Regions from separate parts of the Streptomyces sp. NPDC058464 genome, predicted to be linked through region 1. Evidence: riboswitches for the same ligand, from Rfam matches in the RefSeq annotation. Region 1 holds a riboswitch; each other region holds the start of a gene.

Region 1 (7,546 bases):
TCCGCCCGCTATGTCCTGCCCGAGTTCACGGAACGCACGGCCATGGGGCAGCGCACCCTGGATCCGTACTCGAAGCTCCTGGAGGAGCGGATCGTCTTTCTCGGCACGCCCGTCGACGAGACCTCGGCCAACGACGTGATGGCGCAGTTCATGTATCTGGAGTACGCGGCTCCGGATCGGGACATCTCGCTGTACATCAACTCCCCGGGCGGGTCCTTCAGCGCGATGGCCGCGATCTACGACACGGTCCAGTACGTGAGCTGTGACGTCGAGACGATCTGCCTCGGACAGGCCGGGGCGTCGGCGGCGGTGCTGCTCGCGGCCGGCACGCCGGGCAAGCGGTCCGTGCTGCCCGGCGCACGCATCGTGCTGCAGCAGCCGTCGCTGCCGGAACCGGTCCACGGCCAGCCGAGCGATCTGGCGATCCGGGCCGAGGAGTTGGACCGGGAACGGGCACTGCTGGAAGCGATGCTCGTGCGGCACACCGGGCGCACGGCGGAACAGGTGCACCGGGATCTGGAGCGGGACCTGATCCTGGACGCCCAGGAGGCGCTGGCCTACGGGCTGGTGGACCGGGTCGTGCCCAGTCGCCGGGCCTCGCTCGGCCTGCCGGACGCGGGGTGAGCCGCCGATGCTGCCGCCGGAACTCCCGCCGCTGCCCGCACTGACCCGCGCCGAGGGCGAGCTGATCGACCGTTACCTGGACGTGGTGGACCTGCTGGGCCGGATCAATCCGGCGCAGAACGAGGACACCTACCGCGGGCTGCGCGCCGCGCAGGCGCTGGTGCGCGCGGCGTCCGAGCTGCGTGACGCGCTGACCCTGATGCATCGTCGGGGCGAGACGGAGCTTCACGGGGACACGCTGGCACGGGCGTTGCGGGTGCTCGACGGCGAGCGCCGGACCGCTCGCGTCGCACTCCCGCCCGACTGCGTACGGTGACACCCGCGGGACTGCGGTCCTGTGCGTCGACGGCGCGACCGGGCCGGAGTCGAAACGACCCAAAGGGGTTACTGCCGTTCGGCGGAGCGTGGCGTGGTTTTACCTGCCCGCAGGAGCCGCTCGACCCGCCTGCACGGGGGTGCCCGCGAGCGGCTTTCGCGCAGGTCCGGGGCTACGCAGGGCAGTTGACGGAGAATCGAACAAAGGGTTGTCCACCCGAACGGGTGGGTGGTGAGTAACCCCACAAATCCCCGATTCCGTTGGGTTTTTCGGACACGAGTGAGTGAAGATCCCTGTCTGACGACAAGCCCCCGCCACAGCGGCGGGGCGGTCCGGGCGGACGCCGAGTCCTGCCGCCGCCCGGATTGACCCGTCGACAGAAGTGCATCGGCAGGAGTGGAGGACCCAAGCAAGCCGGGTCGCCGGCACGGTCGCACCATGACCGGGCCGAGCAGCCCTTGGGGTGAAGCCGTGGCAACACGGCCGGGCAACTTCGCCAGCCCGAATCCGACAGGTCATCCTTCACAGGCGGCTGACGAAGGGTTGCGCATGAATGCGCTCAATCGTGTTCCGTCGCTGATGGCCCGGGCCGGTACGGCCTCGGCACTGACCATCGCCGCCGTGGGCGGCTCGATCGTGATCCCGGGTGTCGCCTCCGACGCCTCGGCCGCCACGATGGCGACGAAGGCACTTCAGGTCGCTGCCTCGAAGAAGGGCGCGCCCTACAGGTGGGGCGCCACCGGGCCGAACAGGTTCGACTGCTCCGGGCTCACGCTGTACTCGTTCAAGAAGGCGGGCAAGAAGCTGCCTCGTACGGCGGCCCAGCAGTACAACAAGACCCGTCACATCTCGGCCGGCAACCGCAAGGCCGGGGACCTGGTCTTCTTCCACTCGGGTTCCAGCGTGTACCACGTCGGCATCTACGCCGGGAAGGGAAAGATCTGGCACGCCCCGAAGACCGGGGACGTGGTGAGGCTCCAGAAGATCTGGACGCGCAGCGTCTGGTACGGCCGGGTCAGCTGATCCGCGCGGCAGCACCCGGTGGCCGGCCGGCGGGGACTCAGGGCTACGGTTCCTGCTGGCCGGCCGCGGTGACGGTGCCGGCCGGGACCGTCCAGGGAAGTTCGATGGAGACGGTCTTGCCGCCCTCCCGGGTGGGGCGCACCCGGAGCTTGCCGCCGCATTCGGCGGTCAGCCAGCGGATGATGACCATGCCGCGCCCGTTGTCCTGCTGGACCGCGGCGGGAAGTCTCTTGGGGAAGCGCGGATGACTGTCCGTGACGCCGATGCGCAGCTGTTCGTCGCGGTCGAGCACGAGGTCCACCGTGAAGGTGGGTGACTGCCCGAACGTATGCTGCACGGCGTTGGTGGCGAGTTCGGAGACGATGAGGCGAACGGTGTCCGCGGTCTCCGTCTCCGGTGGCAGTCCCCACTCCGCGAGAGTGTCCAGCACGTAGGAGCGGGCGGTGGAGACCGAGGCGGGATCGCTCGGCAGAGTGACGGATGCTTCCAGGTGGTCTGCCATGGCGACGTCGTCCCTTTCCTCGGGACCGGAGTCCGACACAGCGCGGATGGTTCGAGTACGGTCCCGGACTGGTGCTTCTTCGCCAGACTGCCATTACCGGGCCGGTCAGGGGAGCGATCCACCAAGATATGCATATATCTGTCGCTCGAAGCGGTGAACTCTGCTACCTCAGACCGTATTTGGGCGGCTCGGAAGGAGTAAGGAGTAGCCCATGCAGAACGGTCCCGCGGTACGCCGCCGGAAACTGGGCGCCGAACTGCGCACACTGCGCACCGGCGCCGGCCTCACGAGCGGTGAGGCCGCCCGTCTGGTGGGCTGGCATCAGTCGAAAGTGAGCCGGATCGAGACCGGCGCCAGCGGTGTGAAACCGGCCGATGTGCGGTTACTCCTGGACGCCTACGGCGTGGTCGAGGGGCAACTGCGCGAGTTGCTCCTGGTGTTGGCGGGGTCGGAGGACACGGCGGGACGGCACCACTGGTGGCACGCCTACCGTGGGGTACTGCCGCCCGCCTACCGGGATTTCATCAGCCTGGAGTCGCAGGCCAGCGCCATGCGCACGCTGGAGACCTCGGTCGTGCCCGGGCTGCTGCAGACCCCGGAGTACGCGCGTGCGGTGACCCGGGCAGCCGTGGACGGGCGTGACGACGAGGCCCTGGACGCCCTGGTGGAAGTGCGTCTGGCCAGGCAGGACGTGCTGCACAGCGATCCGCCGCTGGAGCTGAGCGCGGTCTTGGACGAGGCGGTGCTGCGCCGCGAGGTGGGCGGTCCCGGCGTGATGGCGCGGCAGCTGGTCCGGCTGATGGAGGCGGCCCGGCTGCCCCATGTACGGCTCCAGGTGCTGCCGTTCGCGGCCGGGGCGCATGTCGGCATCACGGGACCTTTCGTAATCTTCTCATTTCCGAGCACTTCTGATCTGGACGTGGTTGTTATCGACCAGTTGACGAGTAGCCTCTACCTGGAGCGGAAAGAAGACCTCCAGGCCTACACGGAAGCCTTCAACACGCTTCGGATCCACGCCCTTTCGCCCGAGGACTCGTTGGATTACATCGCCGTGATAGCTGACGGCACGTAAGGAGGCACCATGACTGCACTGCCTCGGAACGTACCTTCAAGTGCTGATCTGCACGGATTGCGGTGGCTGCGCAGCAGCTACAGCACCGGAGCGAACAACTGCGTGGAGACGGCACGGCCGCGCTCCGGCCCGTCGGCCGGACTGCTCGCCGTGCGCGACTCCAAGGCTCCGGCCGGACCCGCGCTGCTCTTCTCCCCCGAGAGCTGGGCGGGTTTCGTCACCGCGCTTGTCAACTGATCAGCCCAAGATGAGTCTGATCAGATTCGAACGAAAGCGATCAGAACGAAACTGATCAGACGCCCACCCGTTCCACGAACTACTCCGTATCCGCTTGCGAGCCAGGCCCGGCCGTGTCACGCCGACTCATGGTCGTGTCTCGCCGATCACTCGTACAGCGCGTTCGATCTCGGCCCCGGAGAGGTCCGCACGGGCGGTCAGCCTCAGCCGTGAGATGCCGTCCGGCACCGACGGCGGACGGAAACAGCCCACGGCCAGGCCTGCCGTACGGCAGTCGGCCGCCCACTGCACGGCCTGCTCCGGGGACGGGGCCCGCACGGAGACCACCGCGGCGTCCGGACGCACCGCTTCCAGACCCGCGGCGGTCAGCCGTGCGTGCAGTTCCGCGGCCACCTCGCGGGCCCGGGCCGCCCGTCCGGGCTCACGGCGCAGCAGCCGCAGGGCCGCCAGCGCCGCGCCCGCCGCGGCCGGGGCCAGGCCGGTGTCGAAGATGAAGGTCCGGGCCGCGTTGACCAGATGGTCGATCACCCGGGCCGGGCCCAGCACCACGCCGCCCTGGCTGCCCAGCGACTTCGACAGGGTCGCCGTGACCACCACGTCCTCGGCGCCGGCCAGCCCGGCCGCGTACGGCGCGCCCCGCCCGCCGTCCCCGAGGACCCCGAGTCCGTGGGCGTCGTCGACCAGCAGTCCGGCGCCGCGCTCCCGGCACGCCTCGGCCAGCGCGGCCAGTGGTGCCGCGTCCCCGTCGACCGAGAACACCGTGTCGGAGACGGCCACCGCGGGCCCCTCGTGCGTCCCGAGCGCCTTGCGCACGGCGTCCGGGTCGGCGTGCCCGACGACCTGGGTGGCGCCCCGGGCCAGCCTGCAGCCGTCGATCAGGGAGGCGTGGTTGAGCGCGTCGGAGACGATCAGGGAGCCGTGCGGGCCGAGCGTGGTGACGGCGGCCAGGTTCGCGGCGTAGCCGGAGGAGAAGACCAGGGCGGCCTCGAACCCGCAGAATCCGGCCAGTTCCCGCTCCAGCTCGGTGTGGAGTTCCGTCGTACCGGTCACCAGCCGGGAGCCGGTGGAGCCGCCGCCCCAGGTCCGGGCCGCCCCGGCGGCGCCCTCGGCGACCTCCGGGTGGTGGGCGAGGCCCAGGTAGTCGTTGCTCGCCAGGTCCAGCAACGGCGAGTCGGCGGGGCGGGGGCGCAGGGTCCGTACCAGTCCGGCGCGGCGGCGCTGCTCCGCCTGATCGTCGATCCAGCCGAACGCCATGGCCCCTCCGGTGATTTTGTAGGCAGTGAACAGACCCTAGCGGGACCACCCGCCCCCCACTGTGTGGCAATACCCACACGTCGAACTGACAGGGTTGTGCAAACTCTCCTTGGCCCGGAGCAGCCTCGTAGTACAGGATCGGCTCTCATGGACCTGCTGAACACGCTGGTGGACAAGGGGCTTCGGCGCGAGCTGCCGACCCGCGAGGAAGCGCTCGCCGTACTGGCGACCTCCGACGACGACGTGCTCGACGTGGTGGCCGCGGCCGGCAAGGTGCGCCGGCACTGGTTCGGGCGGCGCGTGAAACTCAACTACCTGGTCAACCTCAAGTCGGGCCTGTGTCCGGAGGACTGCTCCTACTGCTCGCAGCGGCTGGGCTCCTCCACCGGGATCCTGAAGTACAGCTGGCTGAAACCCGACGAGGCCTCGAAGGCGGCCGCCGCGGGCCTGGCCGGGGGCGCCAAGCGGGTCTGTCTGGTGGCCAGCGGGCGCGGCCCGACCGACCGGGACGTGGACCGGGTCGCCGGCACCATCAAGGCCATCAAGGAGCGACACGAGGGCGTCGAGGTGTGCGCCTGCCTCGGCCTGCTCTCCGACGGCCAGGCGGAGCGGCTGCGCGAGGCGGGCGCGGACGCCTACAACCACAACCTCAACACGTCCGAGGGGACGTACGGGGACATCACGACCACGCACACGTACGCCGACCGGGTGGACACGGTCAACAAGGCGCACGCGGCGGGGCTGTCGGCCTGCTCCGGTCTGATCGCCGGCATGGGCGAGAGCGACGCGGACCTGGTCGACGTGGTCTTCTCGCTGCGCGAGCTGGATCCTGACTCCGTTCCGGTGAACTTCCTGATCCCGGTCGAGGGCACCCCGCTGGCCAAGGAGTGGAACCTCACGCCGCAGCGCTGCCTGCGCATCCTGGCGATGGTCCGGTTCGTCTGCCCGGACGTCGAGGTCCGGATCGCGGGCGGCCGAGAGGTCCACCTGCGCACCATGCAGCCGCTCGCGCTGCACCTGGCCAACTCGATCTTCCTCGGCGACTACCTGACCACCGAGGGCCAGGCCGGCCAGGCCGACCTGGAGATGATCACGGACGCCGGGTTCGTGGTGGAGGGCGCGGACGAGGTGACGCTCCCGCAGCACCGGGCCGAGGCGCAGGGTGCCGGCTGCGGGTCGCACGGGGCCGAGGGCGCCGGGTGCGGGTCGCACGCGACGGAGGGCGCGGGCTGCGGATCGCACGCGGGCGAGAGCGCCGGCTGCGGGTCGGTCTGCGGTTCCCACGAAGATGTGGCCGAGGCTGTGACCGTCCCCGCCAACGAGCCGCGCACCGACCTGGTCGCCGTCCGCCGCCGGGGTGCCGGAACGGATCTCGCGCCCAATGCCTGACGTGCCTGGCCTGAGCGTCCCCGAGCTGCTGGACCTCGACCGTCGGCACGTCTGGCATCCGTACGGTCCGATGCCCGGCCGGGCCGAACCGCTCGTCGTGGAGTCGGCGAGCGGGGTCCGGCTGCGGCTCGCGGACGGCTCGGGCGATCTTGTCGACGGCATGTCGTCCTGGTGGTCGGCGATCCACGGCTACAACCACCCGGTGCTCAACGAGGCCGCGCACGACCAGCTCGGCCGGATGAGCCATGTGATGTTCGGCGGGCTCACCCACGAGCCCGCCGTCCGGCTGGCCAAGCTCCTCGTCGACATCACCCCCGCCGGCCTGGAGCACGTCTTCCTCGCCGACTCCGGGTCCGTGTCGGTCGAGGTCGCGGTGAAGATGTGCCTGCAGTACTGGCGCTCCCTCGGCCGCCCCGCCAAGCAGCGCCTGCTGACCTGGCGCGGCGGCTATCACGGGGACACCTGGCAGCCGATGTCCGTCTGCGACCCCGAGGGCGGGATGCACGAGCTCTGGTCCGGGGTGCTGCCCCGCCAGGTGTTCGCCGACGCGCCGCCGGCGGAGTACGACGAGTCGTACGCCGCGCACCTGCGCTCGACGGTCGAGCGGCACGCGCACGAGCTGGCCGCGGTGATCGTGGAGCCGGTGGTGCAGGGCGCCGGCGGGATGCGCTTCCACTCCCCCGCCTACCTGCGGGTGCTGCGCGAGGCGTGCGACGCGCACGACGTGCTGCTGGTGTTCGACGAGATCGCGACCGGCTTCGGGCGCACCGGCGCGCTGTTCGCGGCGGACCACGCGGCCGTCACCCCGGACGTGATGTGCGTGGGCAAGGCGCTGACCGGCGGCTACCTGACGATGGCGGCGACCCTGTGCACGCCCGGGGTCGCCGAGGGGATCTCGCGGGGCGAGGTGCCGGTGCTGGCCCACGGGCCGACGTTCATGGCCAACCCGCTCGCGGCCTCGGTCGCCTGCGCCTCGCTCGGGCTGCTCCTCGGCCAGGACTGGCTCGCGGAGGTCAAGCGGATCGAGGCGGGGCTGCGGGAGGGTCTGGCACCCGCCCGGGAGATCCCCGGCGTCCGGGACGTCCGGGTCCTCGGTGCCATCGGGGTGGTCCAGCTCGACCACGAGGTC
Region 2 (10,528 bases), on a different contig from region 1:
GCCGGACCCGGGGATCGGGGGTCCGGCCTTCGGAGTGTGTGTCAGACCGGTGCGCGCCGGGTCAGCCGACGGCGAGGCCCTTCGAGCGGAGATAGGCGACCGGGTCCACGTCCGAGCCGTAGTCGGGGGTGGTGCGGATCTCGAAGTGGAGGTGCGGACCGGTGACGTTGCCGGTCGCGCCGGAGAGGCCGATCTGCTGACCCGCGGTCACGGTCTGGCCGACCGAGACGGAGAGGGCGGAGAGGTGGCCGTACTGCGCGTAGTAGCCGTCGGCGAGCCGGACGACGACCTGGTTGCCGTAGGAGCCGCCCCAGCCTGCCGTGACGACCGTGCCCGTGCCGACGGCCTTGACCGGGGTGCCGGTCGGGACGACGAAGTCGACGCCCGTGTGGTAACCGCTGGACCACATGCTGCCGGCGACGTGGTAGCCGGTGCCGACGGTGGCACCGGTGACCGGAAGGGCGAAGCCGGAGGCATTCGTCACCGAGCCGTCCGACGCGGAGGCCGAGGAGGCCGAGGATGAGTTGGACGACGAGGTGGACGACGGCGAGGTGGACGACGGCGAGTTCGAGGGCGCCTCGGAACGGGAGCCGGAGTCCGCGGTGTCCGTCGTCGCGGCGTGCCGGCCGCCGAGCGTGAGCTTGAGGCCCGGGTGGATCAGCGAGGGGTTGTCGCCGACGGCCTCCCGGTTGTCGGCGTAGAGCCGGTGCCAGCCGCCGCGGACGTCGTGCTCGCGGGCGATCTTCGCAAGACAGTCGCCGGGCACCACGGTGTAGACGCGGTGCGCGGAATGCGCGGCGGAATTCTTCGCGGCCGCATTCTTCACCGCGGTCTTCTCGACCGTGGGAAGCGACTGCGTGGCCTTTTCGGAAACGGACTGCGAGGTGGCCGCGTGGGCGCCGGTGGCCCCCATGAGCGGCAGCGCCAGCGCGGCGCCACCGGTTCCGGCGACGGCCATCGAGCGGGTGAGACGCTGGGACTTGGGGCGGCGGTGCTTACCCTTCGCGGGCATGACGCATTCCTCTCCGGCGCCTGCGAGGTGAGCTGTCGGGTTCGGGCTGGAGCTGCCCGGCCACGCGGGAAGACGTGACTACACCCCTAGCCGTCCCGGGAACCGGAACAGGCGGTCGTACCTGGTGGGTCCCCCGCTCCTGCCGGGCACGGGTGAGTGTGTGGGGACTCCGGGCGGCGGCAGGATTCGGCGTTCCGACCGGATGTGTGGCGAACGTAAGCGAGTGAGACGGACGCGGACAAGCGGCCGGTTCCGCCTGTCCGGGTTTCACTTGATCCGTTACCGGAAATCCCCGTCACCCTCCGTGAATTCCGGCCCTTTCGGTTTTCCAACCTTCTTGCAAAGCACCGCAATTACGTGAACATGACGCGCGACGGACGGTCACGAATATGACGCTCCTCACGCACGTCACGCCACGTCACCTTATTCCAGAGCGAGTTGTAATGAAGGCGCCAATTCGGGCAGATGGGTTAGATGTGTCAGATCCGGCGGAGCCGGATGACCGACGCATCCAGGTCGCCCTTCAGCCCGGTGCGCAGCCCGTGATGCAACAGAACGGCACCTCGGTACACTTCGCCCGTTTCGCGGCATTCGTACGACGCCGTGGGGTCGAGGCCCTGCAGTCGCAGCGCCGGCGCCGGCTCGCCGTAGCTCTGGGCCTGCAGCCAGGCGAGGACGACGGTCTCGCCGCCGAGCGTGTACTGCACCGCGCTGAGCCCGCCGGCCGGCGGCCGCAGCCGGAACTGGTCGCCACGCTGCACGAGGGGGCGGATCTCCTTGTAGAGCTCCACCCAGCGCCCGGCCTCGGCCAGCTCCTCCTCGGTCCACCGCGAGAGGTCGCCGCCGACCCCGAGTGCCCCCGCCATCGAGCTGACGAAGCGGAAACGCAGACTGCTGACCCGGCCGTTGAGCTGGTGGTTCGGGCTGTCGGTGACCCAGGCGGACATCACCCGGGCGGGGTGGATCTGGCTGAAGCCGTGCTGGATGGCGAGCCGGTCCAGCGGGTCGGTGTTGTCGGAGGTCCACACCTCGTCGGTGCGGCTCATGATTCCGAGGTCGATCCGTCCGCCACCGCCGGAGCAGGACTCGATGGCGACGTCGGGGTGGGCCGCGCGGATCCGGTCGAGGAGGGCGTACAGCCCGCGGACGTGGTCGACCCACAGGCGCTGCGGATAGGGCTCACCGGGCCAGCCCGCGTCGGTGAAGCAGCGGTTGAAGTCCCATTTGACGTAGTCGATCGGGGCGCTGGACAGCAGGGTGTCGAGCTGCTCCCAGAGGTACTCCTGGACGTCCTCGCGGGCCAGGTTGAGGACGAGCTGGTTGCGCAGTTCTGTCCGCTTTCGCCCCTCCTGGTACTGCACCCAGTCGGGGTGCGCGCGGTACAGGTCGCTGTCCGGGTTCACCATCTCCGGCTCGACCCAGATGCCGAACTGCATGCCGAGGGCGTGCACGTAGTCGGCGAGGGGCTTGAGGCCCTTGGGGAAGCGGTCGAGGTTGGGCGTCCAGTCGCCGAGGCCGGCACGGTCGCTGGTGCGCTTGCCGAACCAGCCGTCGTCCACCACGAACAGCTCGATGCCGATCGCGGCCGCCCGCCGGGCGAGGGTGGCCTGCTGCTCCTCGGAGATGTCGAAGGTCGTGGCCTCCCAGGAGTTGAACAGCACGGGCCGGTCCCGGTCGGCGTCCGGGATGATGTACGCCCGCTGGTAGGCGTGCCAGGCACGGCTCGCCCCACCGAAGCCGCCGTCGGTCCACAGGCCCGCGAAGACCGGGCTGGTGTACGACTCGCCCTCGGCCAGCATCAGCAGGCCCGAGTCGTCGTAGCCGGCGCCGCCGGTGATCTGCACCCGCGCGTCCGGGAGTTGGGCGACGGCGATCCGCCAGGAGCCGGACCAGCCGAGGGCGCAGCCCCAGACCTCGCCGCGCTCCTCGGTGGCGTCGGTGTCGAGGGCGACCCAGGGCAGGTGCTGGTGGCTGGTGTGGCCGCGGCGGCTGCCGATGACCTTCTCGCCGTAGGTGAGCGGGGCGCTGGTGAGACGGGACTCGGCGGCCCAGCGGCCGTGCAGCTGGGAGAGCCGCCAGCCCTCGCGGTCGGGGAGTGTCCAGGCGGCGGGGTCGGCGCGCAGCAGCTCCACGCGCGCGTGCCCCTCGTTGCCGACGGTCACCCAGCGCTCGACGACGTCGCCGCGCATCCGGTAGTGCAGGGTGATCAGGATCCCGTCGTCCCGGAAGCGCAGCCGCAGCTCGTCGCCGTCCGCGCCGGCCTCCGTCTCGTAGGCCTCGAAGGCCCACTCGGTGCCGCGCCGCTCCTCGGTGCGCACGGACAGGGAGGGGCGGACGAACCGCGGCCCGCCCTCGACGGGGTATTCCTCCCGGCCGTCGAGCGGCGACTCGAAGGCCCAGTAGCCGGGCAGCGCCCGGGTGCTGAGCTCCTCGGCGTCCGCGAGCTGGATTCTGGCGCCCCAGTGCAGGTGGAGCAGTTCGTCGGCCTCCGTGAGATGCAGCGCATAGCTGCTGCCGGGGCCCGACAGGAGCCAGGTACGACCGTTTTCGGCGATGTCCACCATCGAGAAACCTCAGACCTCACACAGCTGCCAACAGATCCGCTCAAGCACCAACATCATCAAGGTCCGCGGGCTCCGGAATCAAGGGCCCCGGGCCCTCGACACGATGCCTGTGGACAACTCATTGCCCGTGGAAACCGATGTCGTATGGTCGATCCAGTGCCCGTCGACGAGCAGCGCCGACGGGGCCGACCGGGAGGAGCCCCCCGTGACGCAGCAGGTCCCGTCCACCGAGCCCGAGCTGGCCGGGGTGCGCAACTTCCGTGACGTGGGCGGCCTGCCGACCGTGGACGGGCGGCGGGTGCGGCCGGGCGTGCTGTTCCGCAGCGGGCACCTGGCGCACGCCACGGAGCAGGACGCGGAGTTCCTCGCCTCGCTCGGCCTGCACACGATCTTCGACTTCCGCAACGCGGCCGACCAGAAGCTGGAGGGCCCGGACGTCGAGCTGCCCGGCACGCGGAACGTGAACCTGCCGCTGACCGACCCGGCGCACGGCGCCGAGTTCTGGACGATGGTCCGCGAGGGTGACATCGAGCAGCTGCGCGGGCTCCTGGGGGACGGCAAGGCCGCGGCCCGGATGGTCAACTCCTACCGCACGATCGTCAAGGACCGCACCGACGAGCACTCGCGCGTGCTGCACGCGATCGCCGAGGACAGCGTCCCGGCGCTGATGCACTGCGCGGCCGGGAAGGACCGGGCGGGCATCTCCATAGCCGTGACGCTGCTCGCGGTGGGCGTGGAGCGGGACGCGATCCTCTCCGACTACCTGGAGTCCAACGCCAAGCACCGCCGCTACAAGGTGCGGCGCAGCGGAAGCGGCGAGAGCGTGTACGGCCCCGAGGTGATGGAGCTGCTGAGCCCGCTCTTCGACGCCCGCGCGGAGTACCTCGCGGCGGCCTTCGAGAGCATCGACGAGGCGTGGGGCGACGTCGACATCTACCTGGAGCAGGGCCTGAAGCTGGCTCCGGAGACCCGGGAGCGGCTGCGCGAGCGCCTGCTCGACTGAGGCTCAGCCCTTCGCGCCGAGGGAGAACAGCAGGAAGAGGAACGCTGCCAGGACGTGTCCGAGGGCGATGTAGATGATCAGCCGGACCCACAGGGCCCGGGGGAACTTGTCCTCGATGTCGGTCATGACAGCTCTCCGGTGATCGGGCCCAGGCACAACGCGGCCGTGGGGCTCTGCAGCAGGGTGTGGACGAACAGGAGCTCGACCCCGTCCTGGTCCTCGGCGGCCAGCCGGTGCGGGGTCAGCGAGTCGAAGTGCGCGCTGTCGCCGGGCGCGAGCACATGGGTGGTGTCACCGAGACGCAGCCGGAGCCGGCCGCGCACGACGTGCAGCCACTCCTCGCCGGGATGCACCCGCACGATGTCGCCCTGGGTGCCGTACGGCACCCGGACGCGCAGCGCCTGCATCCCGCGGCCGGAGGCCCCGGCCTGCCAGTACGTCCAGCCGCCGGCGTGGGTCGGTTCCATGTCGCCGGCGCGCACGATCGCGTCCCGGTCGGCGACGGTCTCCCCCAGCAGGTCCGAGACCGTCGTACCGTAGACACGGGCGAGCGCGAGCAGCATCGGCAGCGAGGGCTGCCGCTGCCCGGTCTCCAGCCGGGAGAGGTGGGCGGGCGACAGCCCCGCGTCCCGGGCCGCGGCCTCCAGGGTGAGACCGGCGCGGCGCCGCAGGGAGCGCAGCTGCGGGGCGACGGCCGGCAGGTCGCCCACCGGCTCGCCCGTATGCTCTTTCTCGGAGGAGCTCATGCCTCCATTCAGCCGCAGTTTTGTCTCTGCGGCAATTTTCTTGCCTCAGAGACAAAAAGCTAGCGGTTGGCCACCGCCTGCTTGATCAGCGTCTTGCCGAAGTCCCACATCAGACCGCCGCCGCTGTGGGCGTCGTCCATGACGTCCGTGAAGGCGTCCACGAAGCGGTCCACGTCCGTCTCGTCGACGATCAGCGGCGGGATGAGCTTGATCACCTCCAGGTGGTCGCCGGAGACCTGGGTGAGGATCCGGTGCCGCTGCAGCAGCGGTACGACGACCATCTGGGCGAACAGTCCCTTGCGGGCGGCCTGGAGCATGGTCCAGCGGCTGCGCAGCTTCAGCGAGCTGGGCCGGCCGAACTCGATGCCGATCATCAGGCCCCGGCCGCGCACGTCGGCGAGCAGCTCGTACTTGTCGGTCAGCGCGGCGAGCCGGGACCTGAGCTGCTCCCCCACGGCCCGGGAGTTGGCGACGATCTGGTCGTTCTCCATGACCGAGAGGACGGCGAGCCCGGCCGCCATGGCCTGGGCGTTGGCGCCGAAGCTCGCCGAGTGGACCAGGACGCGGTCCATGGACGAGTAGACCTTCTTGAAGATCCAGTCCTTGCCGAGGGTGGCGCCGACCGGGACGTACCCGCCGGACAGCGCCTTCGCCACGCACACCAGGTCCGGCTCGACGCCCTCCTCGTGCTGGTAGGCGTAGAAGTCGCCGGTGCGGCCGAGGCCGGTCTGCACCTCGTCGGCGATGAGCAGCGCCTTGTGCTTGTGCAGCAGCTCCTGCGCGGCGCGCAGATAGCCGGGCGGTGCCTCGTGCACGCCCTTGCCCTGGATCGGCTCGACGATCAGGGCGGCGACATCGCCCTTCTTCAGTTCGCGGGCGAGCGCGTCGAGGTCGCCGAGGGGTACGGCGGTGTCCGGCAGCAGCGGGGCGAAGCCGTCCCGGAAGCCGGTCTCGCCGTTGACCGACAGGGAGCCGGTGGTCAGGCCGTGGAAGGCGTGGTCGCAGTAGAGGACACGGGGTCTGCCGGTGGCGAAGCGGGCGAACTTCAGGGCCGTCTCGACCGACTCGGTGCCACTGTTGCCGAAGAACACCCGGTCCAGGTGCGGGCTGTGCGCGAGGAGCCGCTCGGCGAGCAGTCCGGGCAGCGGCTGGCAGTCGAAGCGGGTGAGGTCGGCGAGCTGGGCGTCCAGGACGTCGTGCAGGGCCTTGCGGACGACGGGGTGGTGGCGGCCGAGGCCCATCACCCCGAACCCGGCGAGCATGTCCAGGTAGTCGTTGCCGTCCGCGTCCCAGAAGTGGGCACCCTCGGCCCGCTCGTACACCTTGTCGAAGCCGATGGTGTGCAGCATGCGCGGGAGCTGGTGGTTGAGGTACTTGCCATGCAGCTCGTACCGCTCACCACCACGCTCGGCCAGCAGCGCACCGAGGTCGAACTCCGTGCTCATTCTTTCTCCTTGTAAGCGCCATCCATGACAGCGCCCTCGGCTTTCGCGCCCTGAAGGGGCGCGGGACGCATCGATTTGCGGCTGCCGCCGCGGGGCGCGACCAGCCCGGACGGCGCCGCACCCGCCATCTGGCCCCCCGTGGCACCCCGGTCGGCGCCTTCGGCTCCCCGCCCCGCGAGGCTCGCCCCGACGGCACCGGCGATCTCCACCGGCGTCAGCCCGATGTCGGCCAGCACCTCCCCCCGCTTCGCATGCGCCAGAAACTGCTCCGGGATCCCGAACCGCCGCACCGGCACGTCCACTTCGGCGTCGCCCAGCGCCAGCGCCACCGCCGCGCCCACCCCGGCCGCCCGGCTGTTGTCCTCGACGACGGCCACCAGCTCGTGCTGCGCCGCCAGACCGGGCAGCGCGGGATCCACCGGCTTGACCCACCGCGGGTCCACGACCGTGCAGCCGATGCCCCGGGCGGCCAGCAGCTCGGCCGCCTGGAGGCAGACCGGCGCCATGACGCCGACCGCGACCAGCAGCACCCGAGCGTCCTCCCCGCGGTGCAGGACGTCGATCCCTCCGACCCGGTCCACCGCCGGGATCTCCGGCCCCACCGACTCCTTCGGGAAGCGGACCAGCGTGGGCGCGTCGTCCACCGCGACCGCCTCCCGCAGCTGGAGCCGCAGCTGTTCGGCGTCGCGCGGGGCGGCGATCCTGAGGCCGGGTACGACCTGGAGGATCGACATGTCCCACATGCCGTTGTGCGACGCGCCGTCGACTCCGGTCACGCCCGCCCGGTCCAGGACGAACGTCACCCCGCAGCGGTGCAGTGCCACGTCCATCAGCAACTGGTCGAAGGCACGGTTCAGGAACGTGGCGTAGACGGCGACGACCGGGTGCAGTCCGCCGGTCGCGAGGCCGGCCGCCGAGACCGCCGCGTGCTGCTCGGCGATGCCGACGTCCCAGACCCGGTCGGGAAAGCGCTCGGCGAACTTGCCGAGGCCGACCGGGTGGAGCATGGCCGCGGTGATCGCCACGACGTCGTCCCGTTCCTCGCCGATCCGGACGATCTCGTCGCCGAACACCGAGGTCCAGGAAGGGCCGTTGGACGGCGCGAGCGGCTCGCAGGTGAGCGGGTCCATCACGCCGACGGTGTGGAAGTGGTCCTCCTCGTGGGCGAGCGCCGGTTCGTAGCCGCGCCCCTTCTCGGTGAGGCAGTGGACGAGCACCGGTCCGTGGAAGCGTTTCGCGCGCCGCAGCGCCGACTCGACGGCCTTGATGTCGTGGCCGTCGATCGGGCCGACGTACTTGAGGCCCAGGTCCTCGAACATGCCCTGCGGGGCGAAGGCGTCCTTGAAGCCCTTCTTGGCACCGTGCAGGGACTCGTAGATGGTGTTGCCGACCACCGGCGTGCGCAGGAGCACGTCCTTGCCCCAGGCCAGCACCTTCTCGTAGCCGTCGGTGGTGCGCAGCGTCGCCAGGTGGTTGGCGAGGCCGCCGATGGTGGGGGCGTACGACCGCTCGTTGTCGTTGACGACGATGATCAGCGGCCGGTCCTTCGCCGCCGCGATGTTGTTGAGCGCCTCCCAGGCCATCCCGCCGGTCAGCGCGCCGTCGCCGATCACCGCGACGACATGGCCCTTCTCCCCCTGCACCTGGCGGGCCTTGGCGAGGCCGTCGGCCCAGCCGAGCGCGGTGGAGGCGTGGCTGTTCTCGATGACGTCGTGCTCGGACTCCTCGCGCGAGGGGTATCCGGACAGGCCGCCCTTGCCGCGCAGCTTGGAGAAGTCCTGACGGCCCGTCAGCAGCTTGTGCACATAGCTCTGGTGGCCGGTGTCCCAGAGGATGCGGTCGACCGGGGACTCGAAGACCCGGTGCAGCGCGACGGTCAGCTCCACGACGCCCAGGTTGGGCCCGAGGTGGCCGCCCGTCCTGGCGACCGCGAGCACCAGGAACTCCCTTATTTCTTCGGACAGTTCACCGAGTTCCGCCTCGGACAGCGCCTTCAGGTCGCGTGGTCCCCGGATCTTCTCCAGAATGGTCACGCTCGGCCCCCTCTCGGTCCGTGCTGGTCAGCTCACCGTGACGGCGGGTGCTCCGGACCCGGCGCCGTCCTGCTCCATCTGTTCGGCGATCTTCATCGCTTCCTCGATGAGGGTCTCCACGATCTTCGACTCGGGCACGGTCTTGACGACCTCGCCCTTGACGAAGATCTGCCCCTTGCCGTTGCCGGAGGCGACCCCCAGATCGGCCTCCCGTGCCTCGCCGGGGCCGTTGACCACACATCCCATGACGGCGACGCGCAAGGGCACTTCCATGCCCTCCAGCCCTGCCGTCACCTCGTCCGCCAGCTTGTAGACGTCGACCTGGGCGCGCCCGCAGGACGGGCAGGAGACGATCTCAAGACGCCGCTGCCGGAGTCCGAGGGATTCCAGGATCTGGATGCCGACCTTGACCTCCTCGGCCGGCGGCGCGGACAGCGAGACGCGGATCGTGTCACCGATGCCCTGCGAGAGCAACGCCCCGAAGGCGACCGCCGACTTGATGGTTCCCTGGAACGCCGGGCCCGCCTCCGTGACCCCGAGGTGCAGCGGGTAGTCGCACTGGGCGGCCAGCTGGCGGTACGCCTCGATCATCACGACCGGGTCGTTGTGCTTGACGGAGATCTTGATGTCCCGGAAGTCGTGCTCCTCGAAGAGCGAGGCCTCCCAGAGCGCACTCTCCACGAGGGCCTCCGGGGTGGCCTTGCCGTGCTTCTCGAGGAGCCGGCGGTCGAGCGAGCCGGCGTTGACGCCGATCCGGATCGGCGTGCCGTGGTCCTTCGCGACCCGCGCGATCTCCCGCACCTGGTCGTCGAACTTCTTGATGTTGCCGGGGTTCACCCGGACCGCCGCACAGCCGGCCTCGATGGCCGCGAACACGTACTTGGGCTGGAAGTGGATGTCCGCGATCACCGGGATCTGGGACTTCCTCGCGATCGTCGCCAGGGCGTCCGCGTCGTCCTGCGTGGGGCAGGCGACGCGGACGATCTGGCAGCCGGACGCGGTGAGTTCGGCGATCTGCTGAAGGGTGGCGCCGATGTCCGAGGTGCGGGTCGTGGTCATCGACTGCACCGACACCGGGGCGCCGCCGCCGACCGCCACCGGCCCGACATGGATCTGCCGGGACGCGCGGCGCTCGGCGACCGGCCGGGCCGGGACCTCGGGGACGCCCAGGGAGATGGCGGTCATGCCGTCACTCCCGGTTCCCGGAGACCGTCTCGCGCATGGCGCGGAGCGACTCCTTGAGGGATCCCATGGTGGCGAGGACGGCGGTGGGCTCGTAGCCGCAGTGCGCCATGCAGTTGGCGCAGCGCGGGTCCTTGCCGCGGCCGTACTTGTCCCAGTCGGTCTTCTCGATGAGTTCGCGGTACGTCGGGACGTATCCGTCGCTCATCAGGTAGCAGGGGCGCTGCCAGCCGAAGAGCGAGTAGTTCGGGATCGCCCAGGCCGTGCACGGGAAGTCGACCTTGCCCTCCAGGAAGTCCAGGAAGAGCGGGGAGTGGTTGAGCCGCCACTTCTTGCGGTTGCCGCCCGCGAAGGCCTTCTTGAAGAGTTCGCGGGTCTGCTCCACGCCGAGGAAGTGCTCCTGGTCGGGTGCCTTCTCGTAGGCGTAGGCGGGCGAGATCATCATCTCGTCGACCTTGAGGTCGTCGTTGAGGAAGTTGAGCACCTCGATGATGGTCTGCGGGGTGTCCGTGTTGAAGAAGGTCGAGTTGGTGGTCACCCGGA
Region 3 (10,528 bases), on a different contig from region 1:
AGGGCCTGGACCCGGACCGCCTCGGGGCCGAGGTCGGCGAGGATCTGGGAGGCGCGGGCGAAGAGGAAGTCGCCGGTGAGGACGGCGAGCGAGTTGCCCCAGCGGGTGTTGGCGCTGTCGACACCGCGCCGTACGGCCGCCTCGTCCATGACGTCGTCGTGGTACAGCGTGGCCAGATGGGTGAGCTCGACGACGACGGCCGACGGCACCACACCGGGCGCGTACGGGTCGCCGAACTGCGCGGCGAGCATCACCAGCAGCGGGCGGAACCGCTTGCCTCCGGCCCGTACGAGGTGCTGCGCGGCCTCCGTGATGAACGGGACCTCGCTCTTGGTGGCTTCTAGCAAGCCTTCCTCGACAGCCGTCAATCCGGCCTGGACATCGGCTTCCAGAGCCTGGTCCCGCACGCTCAGCCCGAACGGCCCGACGACGGTCACGAGGGGTCTCCTGTCTGCTGGTGTCTACTGGCGATTACGCGGTTTGTCGATAGGTCGCTGCCCTCACTCAAGTCAGCGTATCCGGTCGGGTTTCGATCACCGATAGCGCCCACGGTTACACCCCGGGCGCTATCGGATCACGACCGTTATGTTTTTGATCAGCCGATATGACCTGACATCCACTGACTTAACAGGAAGTGCGGGCACTTGTCCCGAACCGGGATACATGCCGTGTCCCTCGCCGGCGGCAGACCTTCCACCCGAGCGCCGCCCGGAAACGGTCCCGGCTCCCCCGACCGACGTCACCTGCCCGGGCGCACCCCACCCGTAACCCGCCGGTTCCGCCGACCCCGCCGGGGACACCCGGCGCCCGAACGGCGGCACCTCCTGCACACCCGTGCACCCTTCCTTCGCGAGACCACGCACGGCGACCTCCGCATCCCTCGAGCCACATTCCTTCACGCGCGCACCCAACTTCCCACCCCGGGCGGGTCAGTGGCACGCACACGCACCCGGAGCCGCCGAGGTTGACGGAGAGCACGCCGGAGAAGTACCTGATCCGACAATTCGGACTACTCATCGAAATCTCCGCATTAGCCCCCACTCCACCACCCCCAGGCCGGGCAATCCGCGCGAATGGAAGCGTGGCGCCTTTCCGTCGAACCAGGAAAAAGGCGGATTTCAGGAATCCCTGATGCCCGATTTGCCGCTATTGCTCTTTCGTGAAGTAGGTCACGCGGACCCGGGTGGCGCAAGGCCCGCCACAACCCTCCTTTCCCTTCCCCTGCAGGCCAGTTGAGGGTTGGCAAACGCAAAGGATCAAGTACCCCATACGCCTCAGTAAAAGGTCAATCGGTGTGTTGTGCGCATCAGGTACTTGTTCCTGACATGTGCCCTCGCATACGTTCCCGCTCGCCGGGCGGACGCCGAATCCTGCCGCCGCCCGTCGTAACCCATCGACGAGTTCATTCGCACGGCAGGAGCGGGGAACCCAGGTAAGTCGCCGGACCGGGCGGCCGACGTCAGCGGACAGACGTCGTTCCGGAACGGCTAGGGGTGAAATCGCATCGCCTTCGGGCGGTGCGGCCGGGCACTCCCCGGGCCCGAACCCGACAGCTCACCTCGCAGGCGACGGAGAGGAAAACGCCATGTCTGCTGCCGCCCAGCACCGCACTCCCCGCCGTAACCGCATCATCCGCACGCTCGTCGTCGCCGGCACCGGCGCCGCCGTCCTCGCCCTCCCGCTCATCGGGGCGACCGCCGCCTCCGCCGCCGGGTCCTCCACCACGACGGCCTCGACCACCCTCGCCGGGTACCCGAACAACCTCGACGGCTGGATCCGCGAGTCGCTCGCGATCATGCGGGAGAAGCGCATCCCGGGCACCTACAACGGCATCTACCGCAACATAATGCGGGAGTCCTCCGGCAACCCGCGGGCCATCAACCTCTGGGACTCCAACGCGGCCAAGGGCATCCCGTCCAAGGGCCTGCTCCAGGTCATCGACCCGACATTCAAGACCTACCACGTGGACGGCACGTCGTTCGACATCTACGACCCGGTCGCGAACATCACCGCCGCCTGCAACTACGCCGCCGCGCGGTACGGCTCGATGGACAACGTCCACGGCGCGTACTGAGCCGACCGACGTACCGCGCGTCAGTCGAAGAGTCTTTCGAGGACGGCGGCGATGCCGTCGTCCTCGTTCGACGCGGTGATCTCGTCGGCCAGCGCCTTGAGTTCGGGGTGCGCGTTGGCCATCGCCACCCCGTGGGCCGCCCACTCGAACATCGGGATGTCGTTGGGCATGTCCCCGAAGGCGATGGCCTGTCCGGGGCTCAGCCCCAGATGGCCGGCGGCCAGCGCGAGCCCGGTCGCCTTGGTCACCCCGCAGGGCTGGAGTTCGACGGTCCCCGGCCCCGACATCGTGACCGTCGCCAGCGAACCGACCACCGAGCGGGCGGTCGCCGCCAGTTCGTCGTCGGACAGGGTGTGGTGGCGCAGCAGCACCTTGCTGATGGGCGCGCACCACAGGTCGTCACGGCGGGCGACGCGCAGCGCGGGCAGCGTGGGGTGGGGCATCAGATAGCCCGGCTCGATGAGCGTGAGCCCGTCCACGCCGTCCTGGTCGACCGCCGCGTACACCTGGCCGACCTCGGCCTCGATCTTGCCGAGCGCGGTCTCCGCCAGTTCCCGGTCCAGGGTGACCGACCACAGCAGCCGGTCCGCGCCGGCGTCGTACACCTGCGCGCCCTGCCCGCAGACCGCGAGTCCCGTGCAGCCGAGGTCGTCGAGGAGCGGGCGCACTCTCGGCGCGGGGCGGCCGGTCACCACGAGGTGCCGGGCACCCGCCCGGCCGGCCCGCGCGAGCGCGGCGAGCGACCGTTCCGAGAGGGTGTCGTCGTCGCGCAGCAGCGTGCCGTCCAGGTCGGTGGCGATCAGTGAGTACGGGGAGGGTGCGACCATGATCAGAGAATACGGACAGCACGCCCCTGGGACTCACTGCTCGTTTCGGCCTCAAGTGGCGCCCGCCGCCTCCGTGATGGGGCCGCCGTCGGAGGCGGGCGTTACGTTTTCGGTGAGCCGGTCGCACTGATCCGACGGGGTGCTGGTGGTGACGGACGGGCGGGTGGACGACGACGACCGCGGACCATATGTGGCGATCGGCGACAACACGGAGAGCCGGTACGAGGCCGAAAGACGCCCCGAGGACCCGGTCGGAGGGGCACTGTGCGCCGAGGAGGTCCGGCGGCTCGGACTCTGGTTCGACGGGGACGGCGACGCCGCCGAACTGGACGCGGCGCGCGAGCTGTTGGGGCGGCGTTTCGGCGACGCGTGCGTGCGGCCGGCGCGCATGTCCGGCGGGCGCGGGCGTCAGGCTCGGCGCGGGCGTCCGCTGGCGCGCATGTCCGGCGGGCGCGCACGTTCGTCCGGCCCGGGGTCCGCGCCGGCCCTCGGGGTCGGGTGACGGTCCGGCCCGGGGTGTCAGGCGTGGGCCGCCGCCAGGTGGCCGGCCAGGCGCGGTGAGGCGAACTCCGTGCCGCACACGAACCGCATGACCGGGCCGTAGGACGCCGCCGCCGGGAGCCCTGTGAAGTAGAGGCCGGGCACGGAGGAGACGTATCCGGCGCCGAGTCTCGGGGCACCGCGGCTGACCGCGACGCGGGTGCGCAGACCGGGGCCGAGGAAGTCCATCGCGGCGATGTCCACGTGGTAGCCGGTGGCGGCTATGACGTGGTCGGCGGTGAGGCGCTCGGTGCCGCCTTCGTGGGTGCGGACGGTGAGGACCGGGGCGCCGTCCGAGGTGTCGGCGCCGGTCACGGCGGCGACCTCGCGAACCTGGACCTTGCCCTCGAAGCGGTCGCGCAGCCACCAGGCGCCGAGCGGGCCGAGCACCCGGCGGACCAGGTAGTGGCGGGCCTGTGCCGGGAGGTGGCGGTAGGGGTGCGGGTAGTAGCTGAGCGCCCACAGGGACCAGGCCCGGCCGAACGGCGACTCGGGGCGCAGCCTCGGCTGCTGCCAGGGCGGGGCGCCGAAGGCGACCCTGCCGCGTCCTCGTGAGACCACCCGTACCTGGGCGCCCGCCTCGGCGGCGAGGGCCGCCGTCTCCAGCGCGGACTGCCCGGCACCGACGACGATCAGCTCCTTGCCGGAGAAGCGGGTCAGGTCGTGGTGCTGGGAGCTGTGCGAGACCGGCCCCGCGGGTCCGTCCGCTCCCGCCCCTGCGAGTTCGGCGGGCAGGCGGGCGAGCCCGGACAGGCCGGTGGCGACGACGACCGCGCGGGCCGTGAACGACTCCCCCGAGTCCAGCTTCAGTTCGAAGCCGGCCGAGCCTTCGGCCTTGCGTTCGATCTTGCGTTCGGCCTTGTTTTCGGCCTTGTTTTCGGACTTGCTATCGGCCTTGTGCCGGTCCACGGAGACCACCCGTACCCGCTCCAGCTCGGGCACCAGTTTCCGCTGGAACCACTCGCCGTAGCCGATGAAGGTCTCCACCGGGATGACGTCCTCGTCCGTGACCAGCCGGCGGATGCCCGCCGCGTCGCAGTAGTCGGCGAGGGTGTGCCCGCGCTGCGGGCAGTCCAGGCTGGAGGCGGCCGGGGTGGACTTCAGGATCATCCCGGCCGGCATGTGGTCGCGCCAGCTGACCATGGGATCCCCGAAGACCCGGACGGGGATGCCGCGCGCCCGCAGATGGGCGGCGGTGGACAGGCCGAAGGGCCCGGCACCTAAGACTGCTACCGGTTCGATCACGAAGTCCCTCCCCAGGAACGTGGTGCCTACTTCGTGGCGGCGCTGGAGCCGCGGCGGTTGGTGCGCCACAGCTGATAGAGGTGCTTCGCGCCCGGACGCACGAAGCGGGCGAGCATCGTGACGAACGGCAGCGGGTCGTCACCCGCCAGCCAGGCCAGCTCGGTCCCGCTCGGCCGCTTCGGTGCGTGCGGCGTCGTGTAGCCGCTGCGGCGGTAGGCGAGGAGGGCGGGCAGGTCGATGTTCTCCACGACGTACCGGTGGCCGGCGCGCTGTTCCCCCTCCGGAACGCGGCGCCCGGTCAGGTCCAGGTGCATGGCGCGGACGACGTCCACCCCCGACTCGCTCTCGAAGAGCCGGAACTGGGCGCCCATGCGCGGGTTGAAGTCGAGCAGCTTGTACTGCCCGTCGCGCCGGTCGAAGCGCAGGTCGAGATCGATGATGCCGGTGAAGCCGATCTGCTTGATGAAACGCGCGGCGAGGTCGGCGAGTTCCGGGTTGTCGACGACGTAGGCGTTCGCGGTCATGCCGGCGTGCGGCGGCCAGGAGCGGACCTTGACGCCGGTGAACAGGGCGCGCGGATTGGAGTCGGCGTCGAAGTAGGCGTGCACGATCCAGTCCTCCGCCTCCTCCCTCGGGAGGTACTCCTGGAGGATGACACCCGGATGGGTGCCCCAGTCACGGGCGAGGGTGAGCAGTCCCTCCCGGGTGGCGATCCGCGTCGTTCCGTTGACGGCGGGCCGGCTGCGCCGCACGAACGCCTCGCGGTTCTTGGCCACGATCGGGAAGCGGGCCTTCTCCGCGAAGTCGACGATCTCCTCGTACGAGTCCGGGAAGGACGCCGCCGGGCTCGGGATGCCGTGTTCCACGCACAGTTCGTGCAGGCCCTGCTTGCTCGCCAGCCGGCGGGGCAGCTCCGGTTCGACACGCGGGAAGAGGAAGCGGTCGCCGAGCGCGTCCTGGTGCTCGGCGATCAGGACGGCGGCCTCCTCGTCGGTGGGGATCAGCACCGTCGGACGGCCGATGCGGCGGCCGATGCGCAGCAGTCCCTCGACGAGATGGTCCGGTTCCTCGGCACCGGTCGTCGGCCACACGAACGCCCGTCTGAGATAACGGGACGAGGCCGCCGGCGTGTACGCGTCCTCCGTGATCGCGTACATGGGAACGCCCAGGCGGCCCAGACTGCGAATGGCGCCGACCCCGCCGTGATGCAGCGGATAGTCGCCGAACTTGACGATCAGGCCCGGCACGTCGCGGTCCGCCTCGAACGGCACGCTGACGGCATTCCTGGCCACGGGTCCCCCCACGTGTCCCCCTCTACGGACCGGATCCACCCCGTCCGTGTCCCCCAAAGGACGCTAAGCCGGAATTGCCCCCTCCGACAAGGGCTATTAGGACATTGCGAACTCTTTAGACACTGCCACGACAGTCAACTCACCCGTAACGTGTGGCGCGACCACATGGAACGCCGCGCAACGCCATAGTGACGTCGCCACATGGCCGTCCCCCGCGCGGCACGGATGAGAGCGAGGCAGTCACCCCATGCCCCCCTTGCCCCCCTTCGAGGTCCCCGAGGGTGACCCCTTCGGCTCGCACAACCTTCCGTATGGCGTGTTCTCGACCTCCGGGAGCACGGAACGGAGGGTCGGCGTCCGCCTCGGCGACCACGTCCTCGACGCCGGCGCGGCGGCCCTCGCGCTCGGCTCCCCGTACGCCTCCCTGCTCGCCCGCCCGACCCTCAACCCGCTGCTGGCCGCGGGCCGCACCGCCTGGTCGGACGTACGGCGTGCCCTGACCGCCTGGGTGACCGTGCCCGCGCACCGCGAGACACTCGCCCCCCTTCTGCACCCGCTGCCCGAGGTGACCCTGCACCTTCCTTTCGAGGTCGCCGACTACGTCGACTTCTACGCCTCCGAGAACCACGCCCGGAACGCCGGCCGCATCTTCCGCCCCGACGCCGCCGAACCGCTCACCGCCAACTGGAAGCACCTGCCGATCGGTTACCACGGCCGCGCGGGCACGGTCGTGGTGTCCGGGACGGACGTCGTACGGCCCTCGGGACAGCGGAAGGCGCCGTCGGACCCGGCACCGGTCTTCGGTCCGTCGGCACGGCTGGACATCGAGGCCGAGGTCGGCTTCGTCGTCGGCACGCCGTCGGTGCAGGGCAGGCCGGTGGCGCTGGGCGACTTCAGGGAGCACGTGTTCGGCCTGTGCCTGCTGAACGACTGGTCGGCGCGGGACATCCAGGCCTGGGAGTACGTCCCCCTCGGCCCGTTCCTCGGCAAGTCGTTCGCCACCTCGGTATCGGCGTGGATCACCCCGCTGGACGCCCTGGAGGAGGCGCGGGTCGCCCCGCCGCGGCGGACGCACCCGCTGCTGCCGTACCTCGACGACGCCGCGGAGGAGCCCGCCGGCTACGACCTGCGGATCTCGATCGCGATCAACGGGCACACGGTGTCCGAGCCGCCGTTCTCCACCATGTACTGGACCGCCGCCCAGCAACTCGCCCACCTGACGGTCAACGGCGCCTCCCTGCGCACCGGCGACCTGTACGGCTCCGGCACGGTGAGCGGTGCCGAGCCCGGGGAGCGCGGGTCGCTGCTGGAGCTGACGTGGAACGGTCAGGATCCGCTCGAACTCCCGGACGGGAAGCGGACGTACCTGGAGGACGGCGACGTGGTGACGCTGTCGGGATGGGCTCCCGGGCCGGGCGGCAGCCGGGTCGGGCTCGGCGAGGTCAGGGGGCGGATCGTGACGGGGTGACGAGGTGACGGAGCCGGCCGGGCGGCCGGGCAGGCGGCGCGGGAGCAGGGACGGCCCGCGAGCGGCCGGGACGGGAAGCGGGGCGCCCGGATCGTCGCCGACACCTGACTCGGGGCACCCGGCACCGTCATACTGACGGGACACGCACCATGCGATGCGCCCGCACGCGCTCCATGCGAGGTGTCGGCGCACGCGTCCGGTGATGCGTGCGCCGACGCGCGAGCCATGTCACGCGACGGCGTATCACCCCGCACCACCCGGCACCCGCGCCCATCTCCGATCAGGAAACGGAGCCCCGGCATGACCGTCTGCCTGCTCCTGCTGACCGTCGTCGCCCTGGCGGCCGCCGTACCCGCGCCGCGCGCCCTGGTGCGGTCCCTGTGGCCGGAGCGGGAACCGGTGGTCGCGCTGTGGGTGTGGCAGTGCCTGGTCGCCACCGTCCTGATGTGCTGTCTCGCCGCGCTGACCCTGGGCGCGGCGGCCGTCTTCCACACCGTGCGCGACCGGGTGTTCGCGCCGGCGCCACCGGCGGTCACCGCCGCCTACGACCTCTCCGTCGCACCCCTGTGGGCGGTCGTCCTCACGGCGCTGTTGGCGTGCGGGGCCGCGTGGACCACGGCGATGCTCGCCCGCGAACTGGTCGAGGCCCGGCGGCGCCGCGACCTGACCCGCGCACACCTGCGCGAGCGGGCACCCGAACTGCCGGCGGGGCTGCCCGCGGCACGCGGCCCGATGCTGGTGCTGGAGGACGAGTACCCGGACGCCTGGTGGATGCCGGGCCATCCACCGCAGCTGGTGGTGACGACGGGGGCGCTGCACCGCCTCACCGACCACCAGCTCGACGCCGTGCTCACCCATGAACGGGGCCACGCCCGCGCCCACCACGACTGGCTGCTCCACCTGTCCAGCGCCCTGGCCACGGGCTTTCCGCGAGTGCCGCTCTTCTCCCACTTCTGCGACCAGACCCACCGGCTGGTCGAACTCGCCGCGGACGACACAGCGTCCCGCCGCTGCGGCCACCTCACCACCGCGCTGGCCCTGATCGAGCTGAACCAGCACCGCGGGGTCCTGTCCTGCGCGTCGAGCCGCCGGCTGCTGGGCGAGCGGGTCGACCGCCTGCTGGAACCGCCACCGCGGCTGCTGCGCCGCCAGCGGGCCCTGACCACGACGGTGGCCGCCCTGGTCCCCCTGGTGCCGCTCCTGATCGCGTTCGCACCGGGGCTGACCGCGCTCGGATAGGAGCTCGGCCGGGACGCAGGCCCTACATCCAGTCCTCCGGTTCCGGCTCCTCGTCCATCTCGGGCCAGTGGTCCTCGTAACCGCTCTGCGGCGCCGCGGGAGCCGGGGCGGTCGAAACCGGTGCGGTTGAAACCGGTGCGGTCGGAGCCGGTACGGACGGCGCCGGGGCGGATGGCGCCTGCAGGGCGGCCAGCGCGCCGAGTACGCCCTCTCCGTACGTCATGAGCTTCTTCTCGCCGACACCGCCGATGGTGGCGAGTTCGGCGATGGACTCGGGCCATCGGCTGACGATCTCCCGCAGGGTGGCGTCGTGGAAGATCACGTAGGCGGGTACGCCCTGTTCGCGGGCCTGCTCGGCACGCCAGGCGCGCAGGGCCTCGAAGGCGGGGAGGAGTTCCGCGGGCAGCTCTGCCACGGCGGCCTTGGCCTTGCCCTTGCCCGAGGTCCCGGAACCGGAACTCCCGGCCGCCCGCGAGACCGCCGGCTTCTTCGGCTCCTTCCGCAGCGGGACCTCCCGCTCGCGCCGCAGCACCGTCCCGCTGGCCTCGGTGAGCACCAGGGTGCCGTACTCGCCCTCGACCGCGAGCAGCCCCTGGGCGAGCAGCTGGCGGACGACGCCCCGCCATTCGCCCTCGTCGAGGTCGGTGCCGATGCCGAAGACGGACAGCTGGTCGTGGTCGAACTGGATGACCTTGGCCGTGCGCTTGCCGAGCAGGATGTCGACGATCTGGACGGCGCCGAACTTCTGCCCGCGTTCGCGCTGGAGCCGGACCACGGTGGAGAGGACCTTCTGGGCGGCGACGGTGCCGTCCCAGGTCTCGGGCGGGGTGAGGCAGGTGTCGCAGTTGCCGCAGCCCGCGGTGTCGGGGTCCTGGCCGAAGTAGTTCAGGAGCTGCCCGCGGCGGCACCGGGCGGTCTCGCACAGGGCGAGCATGGAGTCGAGGTGGGCCTGGGCACGGCGGCGGAAGGCCTCGTCCCCCTCGCCGGACTGGATGAGTTTGCGCTGCTGTATGACGTCGTTGAGGCCGTAGGCCATCCAGGCGGTGGAGGGCAGGCCGTCGCGGCCGGCGCGGCCGGTCTCCTGGTAGTAGCCCTCGACGGACTTGGGCAGGTCGAGGTGGGCGACGAAGCGGACGTCGGGTTTGTCGATGCCCATGCCGAAGGCGATGGTGGCGACGACGACCAGGCCGTCCTCGCGCAGGAAGCGGGACTGGTGGGCGGCGCGGGTGCTCGCGTCGAGGCCGGCGTGGTAGGGGACGGCGTCGATGCCGTTGCGGGTCAGGAATTCCGCGGTGGACTCGACGGACTTGCGGGACAGGCAGTAGACGATGCCCACGTCGCCCTCGTGTTCCTGGCGCAGGAAGGTGAGGAGCTGTTTCTTGGGGTCGGCCTTGGGGACGATCCGGTACTGGATGTTGGGCCGGTCGAAGCTGGCCACGAAGTGCCGGGCGGCCGGCATCTGCAGCCGCTGGGTGATCTCCTCGTGGGTGGCGTGGGTCGCGGTGGCCGTGAGCGCGATGCGCGGGACGTCGGGCCAGCGCTCGCCGAGGAGGGAGAGGGCGAGGTAGTCGGGGCGGAAGTCGTGGCCCCACTGGGAGACGCAGTGCGCCTCGTCGATGGCGAAGACGGCGATCTTGCCGCGGGTGAGCAGGTCGAGGGTGGAGTCCAGCCGGAGCCGCTCGGGGGCGAGGTAGAGCAGGTCGAGTTCGCCCGCGAGGAACTGGGCCTCGACCACGCGCCGCTCGTCGAAGTCCTGGGTGGAGTTGATGAACCCGGCGTTGACGCCGAGGGCGCGCAGGGCGTCCACCTGGTCCTGCATGAGGGCGATGAGCGGCGAGACCAC

Evidence for each region. Region 1 has a riboswitch for cyclic di-AMP ahead of ACFWPQ_RS44600 (C40 family peptidase). Riboswitches for the same ligand answer to the same signal wherever they lie in the genome.
Region 2: it holds a riboswitch for cyclic di-AMP, as region 1 does, so the genes downstream of both, ACFWPQ_RS30895 (peptidoglycan DD-metalloendopeptidase family protein) here and ACFWPQ_RS44600 (C40 family peptidase) in region 1, are expected to answer to the same signal.
Region 3: it holds a riboswitch for cyclic di-AMP, as region 1 does, so the genes downstream of both, ACFWPQ_RS13520 (transglycosylase SLT domain-containing protein) here and ACFWPQ_RS44600 (C40 family peptidase) in region 1, are expected to answer to the same signal.

What each region holds. Positions count from the first base shown of each region.
Region 1 is NZ_JBHXMA010000053.1:62,091-69,636, forward strand. It holds gene ACFWPQ_RS44590 (ATP-dependent Clp protease proteolytic subunit) at 1-624, shown strand, start outside; gene ACFWPQ_RS44595 (hypothetical protein) at 632-940, shown strand; cyclic di-AMP (ydaO/yuaA leader) riboswitch at 1,302-1,486, shown strand; gene ACFWPQ_RS44600 (C40 family peptidase) at 1,490-1,963, shown strand; gene ACFWPQ_RS44605 (ATP-binding protein) at 2,007-2,465, opposite strand; gene ACFWPQ_RS44610 (helix-turn-helix domain-containing protein) at 2,677-3,537, shown strand; gene ACFWPQ_RS44615 (DUF397 domain-containing protein) at 3,547-3,774, shown strand; gene ACFWPQ_RS44620 (8-amino-7-oxononanoate synthase) at 3,901-5,028, opposite strand; gene bioB (biotin synthase BioB) at 5,176-6,417, shown strand; gene ACFWPQ_RS44630 (adenosylmethionine--8-amino-7-oxononanoate transaminase) at 6,410-7,546, shown strand, end outside.
Region 2 is NZ_JBHXMA010000026.1:62,150-72,677, forward strand. It holds gene ACFWPQ_RS30895 (peptidoglycan DD-metalloendopeptidase family protein) at 62-1,012, opposite strand; cyclic di-AMP (ydaO/yuaA leader) riboswitch at 1,017-1,177, opposite strand; gene ACFWPQ_RS30900 (alpha-galactosidase) at 1,492-3,576, opposite strand; gene ACFWPQ_RS30905 (tyrosine-protein phosphatase) at 3,782-4,579, shown strand; gene ACFWPQ_RS30910 (DUF6126 family protein) at 4,583-4,705, opposite strand; gene ACFWPQ_RS30915 (helix-turn-helix domain-containing protein) at 4,702-5,325, opposite strand; gene ACFWPQ_RS30920 (aspartate aminotransferase family protein) at 5,385-6,770, opposite strand; gene dxs (1-deoxy-D-xylulose-5-phosphate synthase) at 6,767-8,803, opposite strand; gene ispG (flavodoxin-dependent (E)-4-hydroxy-3-methylbut-2-enyl-diphosphate synthase) at 8,831-9,988, opposite strand; gene hpnH (adenosyl-hopene transferase HpnH) at 9,993-10,528, opposite strand, start outside.
Region 3 is NZ_JBHXMA010000008.1:110,322-120,849, forward strand. It holds gene ACFWPQ_RS13515 (polyprenyl synthetase family protein) at 1-437, opposite strand, end outside; cyclic di-AMP (ydaO/yuaA leader) riboswitch at 1,385-1,581, shown strand; gene ACFWPQ_RS13520 (transglycosylase SLT domain-containing protein) at 1,586-2,074, shown strand; gene ACFWPQ_RS13525 (HAD family hydrolase) at 2,095-2,901, opposite strand; gene ACFWPQ_RS13530 (hypothetical protein) at 3,050-3,403, shown strand; gene ACFWPQ_RS13535 (FAD-dependent oxidoreductase) at 3,421-4,686, opposite strand; gene ACFWPQ_RS13540 (ATP-grasp domain-containing protein) at 4,713-5,957, opposite strand; gene fahA (fumarylacetoacetase) at 6,235-7,446, shown strand; gene ACFWPQ_RS13550 (M56 family metallopeptidase) at 7,747-8,685, shown strand; gene recQ (DNA helicase RecQ) at 8,708-10,528, opposite strand, start outside.